Regions from separate parts of the Variovorax sp. P1_H2 genome, predicted to be linked through region 2. Evidence: predicted binding sites of a transcription regulator. Region 2 holds the regulator's gene; the other holds the start of a gene.
The links. The regulator NrdR, encoded in region 2, represses ribonucleotide reductase genes. The targets are predictions, from matches to a motif close to CACNANATNTNGTG.
Positions count from the first base shown of each region.

Region 1: the regulator NrdR is predicted to act here: its motif matches at 3,866-3,879, upstream of AC1D2E_RS31995 (ribonucleoside-diphosphate reductase subunit alpha).

Region 1 is NZ_JBFUCJ010000153.1:1,854-11,555, reverse strand. Features, by position in the region: gene AC1D2E_RS32000 (ribonucleotide-diphosphate reductase subunit beta) at 1-694, opposite strand, end outside; gene AC1D2E_RS31995 (ribonucleoside-diphosphate reductase subunit alpha) at 844-3,759, opposite strand; gene ampD (1,6-anhydro-N-acetylmuramyl-L-alanine amidase AmpD) at 4,102-4,782, opposite strand; gene AC1D2E_RS31985 (sigma-54-dependent transcriptional regulator) at 4,775-6,307, opposite strand; gene AC1D2E_RS31980 (sensor histidine kinase) at 6,312-8,000, opposite strand; gene AC1D2E_RS31975 (PP0621 family protein) at 8,023-8,259, opposite strand; gene AC1D2E_RS31970 (cytochrome C assembly family protein) at 8,256-9,065, opposite strand; gene ffh (signal recognition particle protein) at 9,146-9,702, shown strand, end outside.
Region 2 is NZ_JBFUCJ010000127.1:254-7,367, forward strand. Features, by position in the region: partial or broken gene AC1D2E_RS29830 (DUF748 domain-containing protein) at 1-2,282, opposite strand, end outside; gene AC1D2E_RS29835 (lytic transglycosylase domain-containing protein) at 2,875-3,708, shown strand; ZMP/ZTP riboswitch at 3,743-3,872, shown strand; gene glyA (serine hydroxymethyltransferase) at 3,914-5,158, shown strand; gene nrdR (transcriptional regulator NrdR) at 5,175-5,618, shown strand; gene AC1D2E_RS29850 (GspH/FimT family pseudopilin) at 5,783-6,355, shown strand; gene pilV (type IV pilus modification protein PilV) at 6,343-6,885, shown strand; gene AC1D2E_RS29860 (PilW family protein) at 6,872-7,114, shown strand, end outside.

The sequences.
Region 1 (9,702 bases), on a different contig from region 2:
TCTTGAAGTTCGGGTCGCTGATGGCGTCGATGAACGGGATCAGGAACTGGTCCTTCTCGCGGATCGAGGCCACTTCGTTGTAGGCGTTGAAGATCTCGCTCTCGTCCAGGCCGAGCGACTCGACGATGTACTGGTAGGCGTGCGTGTGGATCGCTTCCTCGAAGGCCTGGCGCAGCAGGAACTGGCGGCATTCGGGCGCCGTGATGTGGCGGTAGGTGCCCAGCACGATGTTGTTGGCGGCCAGCGAGTCGGCGGTGACGAAAAAGCCGAGGTTGCGCTTGACGATGCGGCGCTCGTCTTCGGTCAGGCCGTTCGGGTCTTTCCAGAGCGCGATGTCGCGCGTCATGTTCACTTCCTGCGGCATCCAGTGGTTGGCGCAGGTGGCGAGGTACTTTTCCCAGGCCCACTTGTACTTGAACGGCACCAGCTGGTTGACGTCGGTCTGGCCGTTGATGATGCGCTTGTCGGCGGCCTTGACGCGATGCGTCGCGGGTGCAGCTTGCGTGGCCGGTGCCGGACGCACCGCCGCACCGTCATCGAGCGTGCGTGCGGCGAGGGGCGCTTGAGGGGCAATTTGCGAAGTCGGGAACTCCGACGAGCGGGCGACTGGCGCGCCGCTGTTCGATGGGTGCCGCAGTCCTTGCTGCAGATCCTTTGGCAAGGAGGGCTTGACTTCTTCGTCCCAGGTCAACATAGAAAAATCCAATGCTCAAATTATGTGAGCAACGATGTGAGTTGCAAAGAGCTCCTCACGTCGCGCTTCAATTATGTGGTCGTTATGTTGTTCGCATGCATCGCAATTTGTCGGTCGATGCCGCGAACCACCACAACTTCAGGCCGACATCACTGGCAGGCTTCGCAGGTCGGATCGTCGACGCCGCAGAACGCGATGTCGGTGGCGGGCATCGCGCTGAGTTGCGCTTGCGCTGCGAGCGCTGCAGCTTCAAGTGCGCTCATGCCCGACGACGCATCGCCGCTTCCCGACGACACCGCGTTGAGGCGGCCCGATTGCACGGTCGATTTCTCGGCGTGCGTCGCGCTCTGCGTGCGCAGGTAGTAGGTGGTCTTGAGGCCGCGCAGCCATGCGAGCTTGTAGGTGTCGTCGAGCTTCTTGCCCGATGCGCCGGCCATGTAGATGTTGAGCGATTGCGCCTGATCGATCCACTTCTGGCGGCGTGCCGCGGCCTCCACCAGCCAGGTGGTCTCGACTTCGAACGCGGTGGCGTAGAGCGCCTTCACGTCCTGCGGCACGCGGTCGATCGGGCGCAGCGAGCCGTCGAAGTGCTTCAGGTCCATCACCATCACGTCGTCCCACAGGCCCAGGCGCTTGAGGTCGCGCACCAGGTAGTGGTTGATGACGGTGAACTCGCCCGACAGGTTCGACTTGACCGACAGGTTGCCGAAGCAGGGTTCGATCGAGGCGTCGACGCCGATGATGTTCGAGATCGTGGCGGTCGGTGCGATGGCGACGCAGTTCGAGTTGCGCATGCCGTCGGCCTTGATCTTCTGGCGCAGCGCGTCCCAGTCGAGGGTGGCCGAGCGATCGACCTCGACGTAGCCGCCGCGGGCCTTCTCGAGCAGGTCGAGGGTGTCGGGCGGCAGCACGCCCTTGTCCCACAGCGAGCCCTTGTAGCTCGAGTACTTGCCGCGTTCGCGCGCCAGCTCGGTCGAGGCCCAGTAGGCGTGGTAGCAGATCGCTTCCATCGACTCGTCGGCGAACTGCACGGCTTCCTGCGAGGCGTAGGGGATGCGCAGTTCGTACAGCGCGTCCTGGAATCCCATCAGGCCGAGGCCGACCGGGCGGTGGCGCAGGTTGGAGTCGCGCGCCTTCTTGACCGCGTAGTAGTTGATGTCGATCACGTTGTCGAGCATCCGCATCGCGGTCGCGATGGTGCGCTGGAGCTTGGCCTGGTCGACCTTGCCGTCCTTCAAATGCTGCAGCAGGTTGACCGAGCCGAGGTTGCAGACCGCGGTTTCGGTGTCGCTGGTGTTCAGCGTGATCTCGGTGCAGAGGTTCGACGAATGGACCACGCCGGCGTGCTGCTGCGGCGAGCGCACGTTGCAGGCGTCCTTGAAGGTGATCCAGGGATGGCCGGTCTCGAACAGCATCGTGAGCATCTTGCGCCAGAGGTCCGACGCCTGCAGCGTGCGGCTCGGCGTGATCTCGCCGCGCGCGGCCTTCTCTTCGTAGGCGACGTAGGCGGTCTCGAAGTCGAGGCCGAACTTGTCGTGCAGGTCGGGCACGTTGGACGGCGAGAACAGGGTCCAGCTGCCCTTTTCCATCACGCGGCGCATGAACAGGTCGGGGATCCAGTTGGCCGTGTTCATGTCGTGCGTGCGGCGGCGGTCGTCGCCGGTGTTCTTGCGCAGCTCGAGGAATTCCTCGATGTCGAGGTGCCAGGTCTCGAGGTAGGTGCAGACCGCGCCCTTGCGCTTGCCGCCCTGGTTGACCGCCACCGCGGTGTCGTTGACCACCTTGAGGAAGGGCACGACGCCCTGCGATTCGCCGTTGGTGCCCTTGATGTGGCTGCCGAGCGCGCGCACGCGGGTCCAGTCGTTGCCCAGGCCGCCGGCGAACTTCGACAGCAGCGCGTTTTCCTTGATCGACTCGTAGATGCCGTCGAGGTCGTCGGGCACGGTCGTCAGGTAGCAGCTCGACAGCTGCGAGCGCAGGGTGCCGCTGTTGAACAGGGTCGGCGTGCTCGACATGAAGTCGAAGGAGGACATCACCTCGTAGAACTCGATGGCGCGGGCTTCGCGGTCGATCTCGCCCAGCGACAGGCCCATCGCGACGCGCATGAAGAAGGCCTGCGGCAGTTCGATGCGCGACTTGCGCACGTGCAGGAAGTAGCGGTCGTAGAGGGTCTGCAGGCCGAGGTAGTCGAACTGCAGGTCGCGCTCGGGCTTGAGCGCGGCGCCCAGGCGGGCCAGGTCGAACTGCAGCAGCTTCTCGTCGAGCAGTTCGTTGTCGACGCCCTTCTTGATGAAGTGCGGGAAGTAGTCGGCGTAGGCCTGGGCCCGTTCGGCCAGCGGCACTTCGCGGCCGATCACTTCCTTGAAGATCGTGTGCAGCAGCAGGCGGGCGGTGGCGAAGGTGTAGTCGGGGTCTTTCTCGATCAGCGTGCGGGCCGCGAGGATCGAGGCCTTGTAGACCTCGTCGAGCGGCACGCCGTCGTACAGGTTGCGCATCGTCTCGGCCACGATCGGGCTGGCCGTGATGCTGTCGCCGAGGCCGACGCAGGCCGATTCGATCAGGTCCTTGAGGTCGTTGAGGTCGAGCGCGACGCGCTCGCCGCGGTCCAGCACGTGCAGCGTGGAGACCGCGATCGGGGCGTCCTGCTCGCCCTGCTTGAGGCGCTCCTGGCTGCGGCGCTCGCGGTAGAGCACGTAGGCGCGGGCGATCTCGTGGTGGCCGCCGCGCATCAGGCCGAGTTCGACCTGGTCCTGCACGTCCTCGATGTGGAAGGTGCCGCCGCCCGGACGCGAGCGCACCATCGCGCGGACCACGGCCTGGGTCAGGCTGTCGACCGTCTCGCGCACGCTGGCGGAGGCCGCGCCCTGGGTGCCGTGCACCGCAAGGAAGGCCTTCATCATCGCGATCGCGATCTTGTTCGGCTCGAAGGGCACCACCGCGCCGTTGCGGCGGATGATCTGGTAGTGGGCCAGCGCATTGCCGGCGGGCGAGCCGGCGACGTCGCGCTGCTGCGACGTCGAGGAAACAGCGCGGGGGGCGGAGGGGGTGTTCAGKGCAGTTTGCATGCGATCCTCGATTCTTGTTGGGGCGGCGGTGCCAGTGCGGCCATGGTTTTAGGCGTCGAGCGCCGGGCAGGGCACACTATATCTAGGGTCTCGCGGGGCTACAACCCACTAGATGTAGTGTTTTCTACAAATATACACATTTGTGGAACGAGCCTGGGCGGTGCCGGATCGCGCTTCTGCCCCGTGGCCGTTGAACGACGCTAGCGCAGCCCGCGGCTGGCGGGCGTTTCCGCTGCATTTGGGCCTGGAAAGCGCATGGTTGCTGCACCTGGGCAGTGGCGGGGGCGCCGCAGCCGCGTCTGCGCAGCGACGCATCGCGTCACGCCGGCCGATAAAAAAAAACTAGCGGTCGATCGCGCCCGCGGGGAACATGGCGGGATCCCAGCCCAACTGCGCCTGCAGCAGGTGCCAGTCGAAGCCGGCGCCGGGGTCCTCCTTGCGGCCCGGCGCGATGTGCTGATGGCCGGCGATGTAGCGGATCGCATGGCGCTGCGCGATCGCGGGACACAGGCTGGCCAGGGTTTCGTACTGCGCGCGTTCGAATGGCCCGCCCTCGATGCCCTCGAGCTCGATGCCGATCGAATCGTCGTTGCAATTGGCGCGGCCACGCCAGCAGGACGCACCGGCATGCCAGGCACGGTCGTCGCAGCTGACGAACTGCCACAGCTCGCCATTGCGCCGCACATAGAAATGCGCCGACACCTCGAGGTCGCGGATGCTGCCGAAATAGGGGTGCGCATCCCAGTCGAGGCGGTTCGTGAACAGTTGCTGGACCTCGTCGCCGCCGTACTGGCCGGGCGGCAGGCTGATCGAATGCAGCACGATCAGGTCGATCTGGGCCGTGGCAGGGCGCGGCCCGAAGTTGGGCGAGCGCAAGGTCCGCGCGAAGCGATACCAGCCGTTCTTCCAGAGACCGGCGGAGGCTTCGGGCTCGGGCCGGCGCCGGGCCGCCCCAAGGCGGCCTGCGGCCCCCTTGGGGGGCAGCGACCCACACGCAGTGGGGGAGCGTGGGGGCTCATTCATCGGCGCCGAAGCCATGGGGGTCGTCGCCGTTCGGGGTCGCGATGCCCAGGCGTGCGATCCGGTAGCGGATCTGGCGCAGGCTCAGGCCGAGCCGGGCCGCCGCGGCGGTTCGGTTGAAGCCGGTCTCCTGCAGCGCCCGGATCAGGATCTCGCGCTCTTGCTGGTCGAGGTAGCCCTGCAGGTCACTGGGAACTTCCGGCGCGGCCTTCGACGGCGCGGCCGTGACCGAGGCGGACGCCGCCAGGTAGGCCGGTGGCGCGGGTTCCGACAGCGGCGCTTCGGCCGCCAGCGTCGTGCTGCCGGCGAAGTCGAGGTGCAGCCTGTCGCCGTCGCTCAAGGCCACGGCGCGGTGCAGCAGGTTCTCGAGCTCGCGCACGTTGCCATGGAGCGGATGCTCGGACAGCCGCTGCAGCACCTCGGTCGACAGCGTCGGCACCGGCATGCCGGCGTCGTGCGCGATGCGCGCCAGCAAGGCCTCGCACAACGCCGGCAGGTCGCCGCGGCGCTCGCGCAGCGCCGGCACCGCGATCTCGATCACGTTGAGGCGGTAGAACAGGTCTTGCCGGAACCGGCTCGCCTGCACCTCCGCCTGGAGGTCCTTGTGGGTCGCGCTGACGATGCGGACGTCGACCGCGTCCTCCTGGGTCGAGCCGATCGGGCGCACGCTGCGTTCCTGGATCGCGCGCAACAGCTTGGATTGCATCGCCAGCGGCAGATCGCCGATTTCGTCGAGGAACAGCGTGCCGCCGCGCGCGGCCTGGAAATAGCCGTCGCGATCTTGCGAGGAGCCGGTGTAGGAGCCCTTGCGGGCGCCGAAGAACTCGGCTTCGAGCAGGTTCTCGGGAATGGCGCCGCAATTGACCGCGACGAAGGGGCCGTCACTGCGCTGGCTGCAGGCGTGCACGGCGCGGGCGACCAGTTCCTTGCCGGTGCCGGATTCGCCGCGCACCAGCACCGGGGCCATGCCGCGCGCCACCTTGGCGATGCGCGCCTTGACGATGCGCATCGGTTCCGAGTCGCCGACCAGTCGCTCGAGCGCGGCCTCGCCGCCGCTGCCGATCGGGCTGGCGATCCTGGCGCCGTCCTCGGCCCGATCGTCGACCGGCCGCGCGACGCTGGTGCTGCCCAACTGCGCGGTGGCCTGCACCGCGGATGCCACCACGGTCCGGAACTGCTTCAGGTCGACCGGCTTGGTCAGGTAGTCGAAGGCGCCGGCCTTGAGGGCCTCGACCGCGTTCTCGGCCGAGCCGTAGGCGGTCATCACGACGCAGCGCTCGCTGCGCTGGTCCTGCTGGATGCGCTGCAGGATCTGCATGCCGAGCCCGTCGGGCAGGCGCATGTCGGTGATCACGGCATCGAAACGGCCGGCGTCCAGGTGCTGCGAGGCCTCGGCGACGCTGCCGGCGGCCTCGACCCGATAGCCCTCGCGCAACAGCGTGAGTTCGTAGAGCGTGCGCAGATCGGGCTCGTCGTCGACGACCAGGATCTGGGCGGGGCGCGATGCGGACGGGTGGGGTGTGCTCACGCGGCTATTGTGTCAGCCGGGTCTCGGCCGCGGCAAACGAAACGTAGAACGCGTTGCCTTCGGGGCCGGACTCCGACAACGCGCGGCGCTCGTAGCCGATGGTGGCGTCGTGCCGCTCGCACAGTTCCCGGCACAGGAAAAGGCCCAGTCCGCTCGAGCGGCTTTCGGAGGAGAAGAAGGGCTCGAACAAGTGCCGCTGCACCGCCGGTTCGAGCGGCGCGCCGTCGCTCCAGATCTGCAGCGTGGCCCGGCCGGCGGCGTTGAGCCGGGTCGTGACCTGGATCGAGCCATCGCGATCGCCCGCGTAGCGGGCCGCGTTGTCGAGCAGGTTCACGAGGATGCGGCGCAGGTGCTCGACGTCGAAGCGCACGTCGCTGCCGGGGGCGTCGAGCGCCAGCAAGACGCCCTGGCGCTGCGAATGCAGCACCCATTCCTCGGCCAGCGTGCGCACGGTGGCATCGAGCGCCAGCTGTTCGCCGAGCGGCAGCACGCGCTGCTGCCGGGCCCGCGCGACGTCGAGCACGTCGTCGACGATGCGCGCCAGGCGCTGCGCGTTCTGCTGCACCATGGTCGTCAACTGGCGATGCGCCGGATCGACCAGGTCCTCGGCCAGCAGCGCGCTGGCCTGGGTGATGGCGGCCAGCGGGTTGCGGATCTCGTGCGCCACCGCGGCCGACATCCGGCCCATGGCGGCCAGCTTCTCGGTGCGGATGCGGGCCTCGAGTTCGCGCAGATCCTGCAGGAACATCACGCAGAGGCTGTCGGAGCCCGGGTCGGGCGAGCGGGTCAGCCGTGTGCGCACGCGCACTTCGCGCGCCGCGCCCTGGGCCTGGGCGAGCGGGATCTCCTTCGACTGCGGGGTGCGGCGCGCGAAGGTCTGGCGTGCCAGCGCGGCCAGCGAGGCCCAGGCCGGATAGGCATTCAGCGTGAAGGGCAGCTCGATCCGGGCCAGGCCCTGGCCCAGGATGGCGTCGGCGGCGGGATTGGCGGCGTGCACCTGGCCCTGCGCATCGACCACCAGCACGCCTTCGCTGAGCGTCTCGATCACCAGGTCGTTGACCAGCGCATGCATCTGTGCGGCGCTGCGGTTGCGCTGGGCCAGCGCCTCCTCGCGCGTGAGCCGGCGCGCCATCTCGTGGGCGATCAAGGCGACCACGAACAGGCCGGTGCCGGTCAGCGCCGCCTGCACGAAGCGCGGCGAGGTGTCGGCCGGCTGCTCCAGCCAGTACCAGGTGGCATGGCCGAGCAGCAGCAGCGTCGCGGCCGCGGTGGTGCCGAGGCCGACCGTGCCGATGCCCAGCACGGCACCCATCAGCACCGGCAGCGCGAACAGTGGCGAGTAGTTGATGCCCCCGACCTGCAGCACCTGCAGCGCCGCGAAGACGACGAGGTCGACGCCGATGGTCGCGAACCAGGTGCGGCCCAGGCTGCGGATCTGCTGCATCGGCGAATAGCGCGCGGTCAGCAGGGTGGCCACCAGATAGGCGGCGCACAGCGCGATCGTCGCCGGCTGCGCCGACTGTCCGAGCATCAGCGCGAGGCCCTGCAGCAGCAGCAGCACCGCCGCCACGAAGCAGCGCGCGGCGACGAAGCCGCGCCACAGGCGCTTCAGCGCGGTACTCTGGCCGCTGAACTGTTCGAGCGAACTCCAGTCGGTCGCGGGTTCGCCATGGGCACGCAGGAACGCGGTCATGCCGGACGCTCCGGGGCCTGTTTCATTTCCCGTCGGCTTCGCGGTGCGCCGTGCTGCAGTACACGGCGCCGTCGGGGCCGGCGATGGCGTCGGCGGCCGGCAGGTGGAGCCCGCAGTGCGCGCAGCGCACCATGGCTTGCGGCGCGCCGACAGCCGGGGGCTTCTGCGGCGGCGGGCGCGACCGCATCTCCTCGCGCCGGTTCTTGCGCCAGAGCCAGATCGCGATGAAGACGACCGCGAAGACGAGCAAGTATTTCATGAGATGGGGCGCGACAGCACGACTTCGAGTACGAAGCGCGAACCCACGTAGGCCAGCAGCAGCAGCGCCGAGCCGGCGTAGAGCACGCGCCGTGCGGTGCGGCCGCGCCAGCCGAAGCGGGCGCGGCCGGTCAGGAGGATCGCGAAGGTGAGCCAGGCCAGCACCGAGAAGACGGTCTTGTGGTCCCACTTCCAGCCGCGCACCGCGCCGCCGTACAGCGTCTCGCTGAACAGCAGGCCGGCCAGCAGCGTGGCCGACAGCAGCACGAAGCCCGCGGTCACGAATCGGAAGGTGAGGCGTTCCATGGTCAGCAGCGGCACGCCGCCCTGCGGCTCGGCGGCAAGCCGGATCTGCTTCTCGGCCCGCGTCATGAGCCAGGCATGGACCACCGCGGCGCCGAACAGGCCGTACGAAGCGATCCCGAGCGCGAGGTGCAGCGGCAGCCACGGCGAGGCCGAGACATGCAGCGGCGTGCCGGGGAACAGTACCGCCAGCAGGACCGCGGCGGCGCCCAGCACCGCCAGCGTGCGGCGCACCTTGAGCTGCGGATAGAGACTGCTTTCGATCGCGTAGACGGTCAGCACCAGCCACGCCGTGACCGAGATCGCCGGCGCGAAGCCGAAACGCGGCGTGCCGCCGACCAGCCCGGCGGCCAGCGCCAGGGCGTGCAGCAGCCAGGCCAGCCCGAGCAGCCAGGGGATCGTGGAGCGGCTGAGGCTGGAGGCGGCGGCAGCGGTGACGCCATAGGCGGCAGCGGTGGCGATGCCCAGTGCCACGCCGAGCGGGGAGGGGATCGCTAAAATCATCGGCCGGAGTTTAGCTTCTCGCCTCCTGCGGAATGCCGTCGCTCCCGTTCTCATACCGATCCCGTCCAGCGGGAAGCACCATGGCCAGCGCCCTCACCGAAAAATTCACCCGCCTCGTCAAACAGGTCAGCGGCCAGGCCCGCATCACCGAAAGCAACGTCCAGGACATGCTGCGCGAGGTGCGCATGGCCCTGCTCGAGGCCGACGTCGCCCTGCCCGTGGTGCGCGACTTCGTCGCCCGCGTGAAGGAAAAGGCGCTCGGCCAGGAAGTGCTGGGCTCGCTGAAGCCGGGCCAGGCGCTGGTCGGCATCGTCAACCGCGAACTGGCGGCCACGATGGGCGAGGGCGTGGCCGACATCAACCTGGCAGCGCAGCCGCCGGCCGTGATCCTGATGGCCGGCCTGCAGGGCGCCGGCAAGACCACCACCACCGCCAAGCTGGCCAAGCACCTGATCGAGAAGCGCAAGAAGAAGGTCCTGACTGTGTCGGGCGACGTCTACCGGCCGGCCGCCATCGAGCAGCTCAAGACGGTGACGAAGCAGGCCGGCGCCGAGTGGTTCCCGAGCACGCCCGACCAGAAGCCGCTCGACATCGCCCGCGCCGCGCTCGACCATGCCAAGCGCCACTTCTTCGACGT
Region 2 (7,114 bases):
ATGTTCACCTGCAGGCCGCGCAGGCCCAGTGTTTTCCAGCTCAGCAGCTGCCGGTTGCTCGACAGGCCCGGGGCCTGGGTCAGCACCCCGCTGTTGGCGCGGAAATCATCCACCGCGGTGTCGCCAGCCAGCCGCACGCTGAGGCCGGCGGGCAGGGTCGCGACCTTGACCGTGCCCCGGTAGCTGGCGAAGGCGCGGCGTATGTCTATATTGAGCGCGTCCGCGTAGTAGGCCTTGAAGGCATGGGCCGGCAGCGATGCCACCAGCAGCCGCCCTTCGGCCGCGATCGGCTGCAGCACCAGGTTGCCGTCGTACTCGAAGCGCCCCGCCTCCGCGCGACCGGCCGCGATGCGCCCGGACAGCTTGAGCGGAGAGACCGTGGCTGTGTTCGGCGTCAGCTTCTGGGCATTCACCTGGAGCGCGTTGATCTCGAAGGCCACCGGCGTGGCGCCGGCGTTGTCGGCATAGGACAGGGTGCCGTTGTCGACCGCCACCTTGGCGATGGCCAGTTGCCACGGCCGGGTGTTGGCGCCCGCCGGCGCGCCTTCGGCCGCCTTCGGGTCCTTCGGCGCCGCGACCTTGGCGGCCTCGGTCGCACCCGGGCTGCCGCCCGCCGGTACCTTGAGCCAGCGCTCGAACATCCAGCGCTTCTCGTTGTCGCGCTCGATCGAGACCTTCGGATTGGAGGCGGTGAACGAGGCGATCGTGAGCGTGTGCTTGGTCATGTCGGCTTCGGCGTCGACCAGCTCGAAGCGGCCGACGCTGGCCAGCGCGGTCTTTTCCTTGGTCAGCGCAAGCCCCTCGGCGATCACGCTGCGCGCCTTGAGCCTGAGGTCGGGGTTGCTCCACTCGACGTCGACCTTGCCGCTCAGCTTGCCGTCGAGCGAAGGCTCGAGGCTCTGGGCCAGGTACGGCGCGGCCAGCGACAGCGGCAGCGCCTCCAGTTCGGCGGCGACCGAAGCCCGCTTGTCGGTGGCTTCGCCGCTGAACTTGAGCGCCGCGCCGCCGACCGAGGTCGATCCGCTGAAGGTGGCCGGCTTCTCCATGGGCCAGGTCGCGCCCTGGGCCTCGATCGCCAGCTGCTTGACGTCGATGGCGGCGGCGGGCTGGGTGGTCTGGTCGCGCCAGCCGATGCGCCCCTCCTTCAGGGCCACCTTGTCGACCTGGATCCGCCAGGCCGGTGGCGGGTCGGCCTTGGCGGCGCCGTCGGCCGCCGGGGCCGGGGCCGATGCCGCCTTCTCGGTCTCGCCGGTGGCACGATCGGTCGCCAGCAGATTGAGGCGCCCGGCCGCGTCGCGCGCCACGACCAGTTCGGGTCCGGCCAGCGCCACCTCGCCCAGGTGCGCCATGCGTTCCAGCGGCCTGACGTCGGCCAGCGCGATCCTGAGCGAATCGAAGCCGAGCAGGTCGCGCCCCTTCGAATCCGCGATCTTGACGCCATTGGCCGCGACGCTGCCGGTGATCTTGAGCCCGGCTGTCGCCGTCTGCTCGAAATCAATCTTCAGGTCGGCATCGAGCTTGCCCGCCTGCAGCGCGACCGGCAGGCCGCCCGGGATGTAGCCCAGGTAGGGCACCAGGTCGAGCCCCTCGAAGCTGATGTGGGCGTCGGTCTTGCGGTTGTCGGCGAAGGGCGTCGACTGCGCGGCCGTATCGAACTTGCTGCCGTTCAGGACGAAGGCCAGCTTCGGCTCGGTCTTGATCTCCCGCTTCGAGGCCAGGTTGCTGAGAAAGGGCACGCTGAGCGCGAAATCGCGCAGTTCATGCCTGCGCTTGACGGTCTCGTCGACGAAATCGACCGCGCCGTCGGTGACCGCGATGTTGTAGATGGCGAAGCGCGGTGCTTCTTTCTTGGGCGCATCGGGCGGCTCCGGCGCCGGCGTCAGCCTGGCCAGGATGTCGTCGATGTCGTAGCGACCATCCGCCAGGTGCGTCAGCGCAATGGCGGGCGCCTCGATCCGGACCGCGTCGATCACCGGCGCCAGGCGCAGGATCGACTGCAGCTCGGCATCGAGGTAGAGGCGCCTGACCGCCACCTGGGGCTGCTTGCCGTCGGCGGTGGCGATGCGCAGGTCATTCACCGCGAGTTCGAGCGTCCAGGGCTTGAAGTCGATCTTGCCCACCGTGACCTGGCGACCCAGCTTCTCGCTGGCGATCTTCTGCACCTGCCCCTTGACGATCGGCGGCACCGCCAGCCAGGCGATCAGCCAGACCGCCAGCAGGATCAGCAGGGTCACTCCCCCGCGCCGCACCCATTTGTTCTGTTTCAGCAAAGCAGCGTTCATCGGGGAGGAGTGTGCCCCAAACGCCATGGGGCGCCCACAAACAGAAAGCCCGGCGACTCGACGCGAAGTCAAGCCACCGGGCTCGATGGCGGGCGCAACGCCCATGCCATCTTTTCGCTCGACCGGAAGTTCAATCGTTCCGGTCATGCTGGCAGCAAGGGATTGCCACCGTTGGGCCGCAGCCGCTGGACTGTCGGATTTCTCCTCGAGCCACTGGACCTTGGTAGACGCCTGATAGCTCAGGCGGTTTCAGCGTACGCGCTCACGGCGGTGATTGCAAATGGCGTTTTCAATGGACCTTCATTCATCGATTCGCGCACTATTTCATACATTTATTACATCAAAATCGGAATATCAAATTTAGTTCTTATTCTTGACTGGGTATTTAGCCACTCCTAGAATCCCAATCTTTCCCGAGCCGCCAAGCGGCCGGACCCTCCGAATCCGCTGCCGGCATCTGCCGGCTTGATCAGGCAGCCGCGCTCTCTCCCCTTTTTCGCGCGGACCTGATTCGTACCAATCCAAGCGCCGCTTCCCTTCTTCTTCGCCCGTCGTGGCGTTGCGATCGGGTGCCGCACAGAAAGGAAGAGCGATGAAACAGGCGTTAGATGCCACAGCCCGCGGGCTCCGGACCTTCGTGTCCGATGTGGTCGACGGCTTCTTCGAGATCACCCACAACAGCTTTGCCCTGCTCGGCCTGGCGACCGTGTTCGCGGTGCTGGCGCTGGCCGCCCGACCCGACCTGCGTCAGACCGGCGAGGAGCAGCTGATGGGCTGGCTGCAGTCCCGCAAGCCGGCGCCCGAAGCCACCGACCTCGAGCCCACCGCGATCGAGCGCACCACCGCGGCCAGTCCGCACGAGCTGCCGAAGCAGCAGGCCGCGGTCGCCTACTGGCTGAGCAAGAAATACCGCGTGGCCGCCGAGCCGCTGAGTGTGCTGGTCGCCGAGGCCTTCGATCTCGGCAAGAAGACCAAGCTCGATCCGACCCTGATCCTGGCCATCATGGCGGTCGAATCCAGCTTCAACCCCTTCGCCCAGAGCCAGGTCGGCGCCCAGGGCCTGATGCAGGTCATGACCCGGGTCCACGGCGAGAAATATGAAAGCGCCGGCGGCACCCTGACCGCCTTCGACCCGGTGACCAACATGCGCGTCGGCGTCAAGGTGCTGCAGGAATGCATCGCCCGCGCCGGCTCGCTCGAGGGCGGCCTGCGCTACTACGTCGGTGCGGCCAACCTCAACGACGACGGCGGCTACGCCGGCAAGGTGCTGGCCGAGCACGAGCGGCTGCGGCAGGTGGCGGCCGGCCGTGCCCCGGCCGCGACGCCGCCGGCGCCGCGGGCCAACCCGGTCCAGGTGGTGGCGCCGCCGAACGCGCCGAAGCGCGCCGAAGCCGACCCGCAGGTCGCTCTCCTGGGCGATTCCTAGGTCTTTGGCGACGGTTCGCGCTGTCGGCTACACTCGGCCAGCACGCGACTGGCGATAGGCGCAACCCTTATCAGGTGCATTGCGCTGACGTGGACTACCACTGGGAAGCGTGCCGCCTGCATTCTTGATCGGCAGGTGTTCAGCCGTTCGCCTGGGCAGCCCTTGTTTGGTTGAAGAACAAGGACCATCGTCTTGAAGGACTGCCATGTACCACCGCAATATCCTGGTCGAACAGACCGATCCTGAAATCTGGGCTGCCATCCAGGCCGAGAACGCCCGCCAGGAACACCACATCGAGCTGATCGCGAGCGAGAACTACGCCTCGCCGGCGGTCATGGCGGCCCAGGGCTCGCAACTCACCAACAAGTATGCCGAGGGCTATCCCGGCAAGCGCTACTACGGCGGCTGCGAGCATGTCGACGTCGCCGAGCAGCTGGCCATCGACCGCATCAAGCAGCTCTTCGGCGCCGACGCCGCCAACGTGCAGCCGCATTGCGGCGCCTCGGCCAACGAAGCCGTGCTGCTGGCCTTCCTGAAGCCCGGCGACACGATCATGGGCATGAGCCTGGCCGAAGGCGGCCACCTGACCCACGGCATGCCGCTCAACATGAGCGGGAAGTGGTTCAACGTGGTGAGCTACGGCCTGAACGCCGAAGAAGCGATCGACTACGACGCCATGGAACGCAAGGCGCACGAGCACCTGCCCAAGCTGATCATCGCGGGTGCCTCGGCCTACTCGCTGCGGATCGATTTCGAGCGCTTCGCCAAGGTGGCCAAGGACGTCGGCGCGATCTTCATGGTCGACATCGCCCACTACGCCGGGCTGGTGGCCGCGGGCGTCTACCCGAACCCGGTGCCGCACGCCGACGTCGTCACCTCGACCACCCACAAGAGCCTGCGCGGCCCGCGCGGCGGCATCATCCTGATGAAGTCGCAGCACGAGAAGGCGATCAACAGTGCGATCTTCCCGGGCCTGCAGGGCGGCCCGCTGATGCACGTGATCGCAGCCAAGGCAGTGGCTTTCAAGGAAGCGCTGTCGCCCGAGTTCAAGGCCTACCAGCAGCAGGTGGTCACCAACGCCCGGATCGTCGCCGAGACGCTGACCGAGCGCGGACTGCGCATCGTCAGCGGCCGCACCGAGAGCCACCTGATGCTGGTCGACCTGCGCGCCAAGGGGATCACCGGCAAGGAAGCCGAAGCCGTGCTGGGCGCCGCCCACATGACGATCAACAAGAACGCGATCCCGAACGACCCCGAGAGGCCGATGGTTACCAGCGGCGTTCGCATCGGCACGCCCGCGATGACCACCCGCGGCTTCAAGGACGAGGAGGCACGCGCCACCGCCAACCTGATCGCCGACGTGCTCGACAACCCGCGCGACGCGGCGAACATCGACGCGGTCCGGGCCAAGGTGCATGCGCTGACCAGTCGCTTCCCGGTTTACGCCTGAACACGAGCCGCCCTGCATGAAGTGCCCCTTCTGCGGTCACCTCGAAACCCAGGTCGTCGAGACCCGGGTGTCGGAAGACGGCGACTTCGTGCGGCGCAGGCGCCAATGCGGCGCCTGCGACAAGCGCTTCACCACCTATGAACGGCCGGACGTCAACTTTCCGGTGGTGGTCAAGAAGGACGGCAGCCGGGCCGACTTCGACACCGCCAAGGTGCGGGCCTCGATGATGCTGGCCCTTCGCAAGCGGCCCGTGAGCATCGAGCAGATCGACAACGCGCTGCTGCGCATCGAGCAGAAGCTGCTGTCCAGCGGCTGGCGCGAGATCGAATCGACCAAGGTCGGCGAGCTCGTGATGCGCGAGCTCAAGCGGCTGGACAAGGTGGCCTACGTGCGCTTTGCTTCGGTCTATCGCAGCTTCGAGGACGTGGACGAGTTCAGGCAGTTGCTTAGAGATATTTGAGGTCGACGCGCGACGGCTTCTGCGCCCAACTTCCTTAATCATCGGACACAATCGTCCATAACTGTCGCTTCTCTCGCCATTTCTCCCGCTCGTCGGTAGATTTTCGCCGCAGATCGACTAGAGCTTCGCGTAGCGGCCAGTGGGCCCCTAGCATCCGGGCCGCCATGCCCGTTCTACTTCCCGCCCTGCGCCGGCCTCTCGCGCCATCCCTGGGGTTCACCGCCGTCGAACTGATGGTCGTGATCGCCATCGTCGCGATCCTCGCGGGGTTGGCGATGCCGAGCTTCGGCGGGATCATCGACAGATACCGGCTGCGCCTCGCCAGCGAGGAAATGACCGCCACGATCTACCTGGCAAGGTCGGAAGCGCTGCGGCGCGGCGGCAACGTCACGCTTCGCAAGACGTCGGCGAGCGGGTGCTCCGACCGGGGAGTCACCGACTGGAGTTGCGGCTGGCTGTTGTTCGCCGATGCCGACAACAACGGTGTGCTCGGTCCCGGCGAGGAACTGATCCAGGCCTGGCCTGCGCCTGAGGGCGTGGACGCAGAAATCCACCTGCCCGGTGCGTCACCCTACGTCCGGGTGAATCGCTGGGGACGGTTCGGCAGCAGCCTGGGCATCTTCAGCATCACGTTCCGCCCCGCCGGCAACGCCGAGAAGTCCGCGGCGCTGGTCCTGTGCATGTCCGCGGGCGGACGGCTGCAAACCATTCAGCGGGCCGAACGATGCCCCACCTGAGCCGCCAGGCCGGCCTCACGCTGCTGGAATCGCTCGTGGCGGTCGCGATCCTCGCCGTCGCGGTACTCGGCATGCTCGGCGCGCAGTTGCGCACGCTGGCCGACACGCAGACCAGCGTCCGTCGCGCACAGGCGGTCCGGCTCATCGAGGATTTCGCCGAGCGCATCAAGACCCATTCCGATGGTTTCCGCCGACTGGATGCCTATGTCACCGACTGGGACGCCATGCCCGCGGCGCCCGACTGCCAGACCATCGCCTGCGATCCTGCGACGCTCGTGCAGTGGGACCTCGCCGTCTGGAAGCAGGCGCTCGCCAACACCCTGCCCCTCGGCCAGGGCAGTGTTTTCGAATCCGGCAACGAAACAACGCCCGGATTGAAGCAGCAGCTGGGCGTGATGGTGGCATGGCGCGCCAATGAACGCGCAGCCGACGACAGCGCCTACGCGAAGCCCTTCACCATCGACCCATCGGCCGCCAAGGTCGTCTGCCCGGCAGGCCTGGTCTGCCACCTGGTCCATGTCCAGCCCTGATTCTCGGCCGATCCGAAGCCGTCGCGAGCAAGGCCTGAGCCTGATCGAACTGCTCGCGGGCATGGTCGTCGGGCTGCTGGTCGTCACGGCGGCCCTCGGCACGCTGCTGCTGTCGCGCGAGGCCGCCAGCAGCGTCAGCGACCTGAGCCAGTTGCAGCAGCAAGGCGCCTACGCGTTGCACGTGATCGGCATGCAGCTTCGGCAAACCGGCGCGATGGACGCGGTTCGG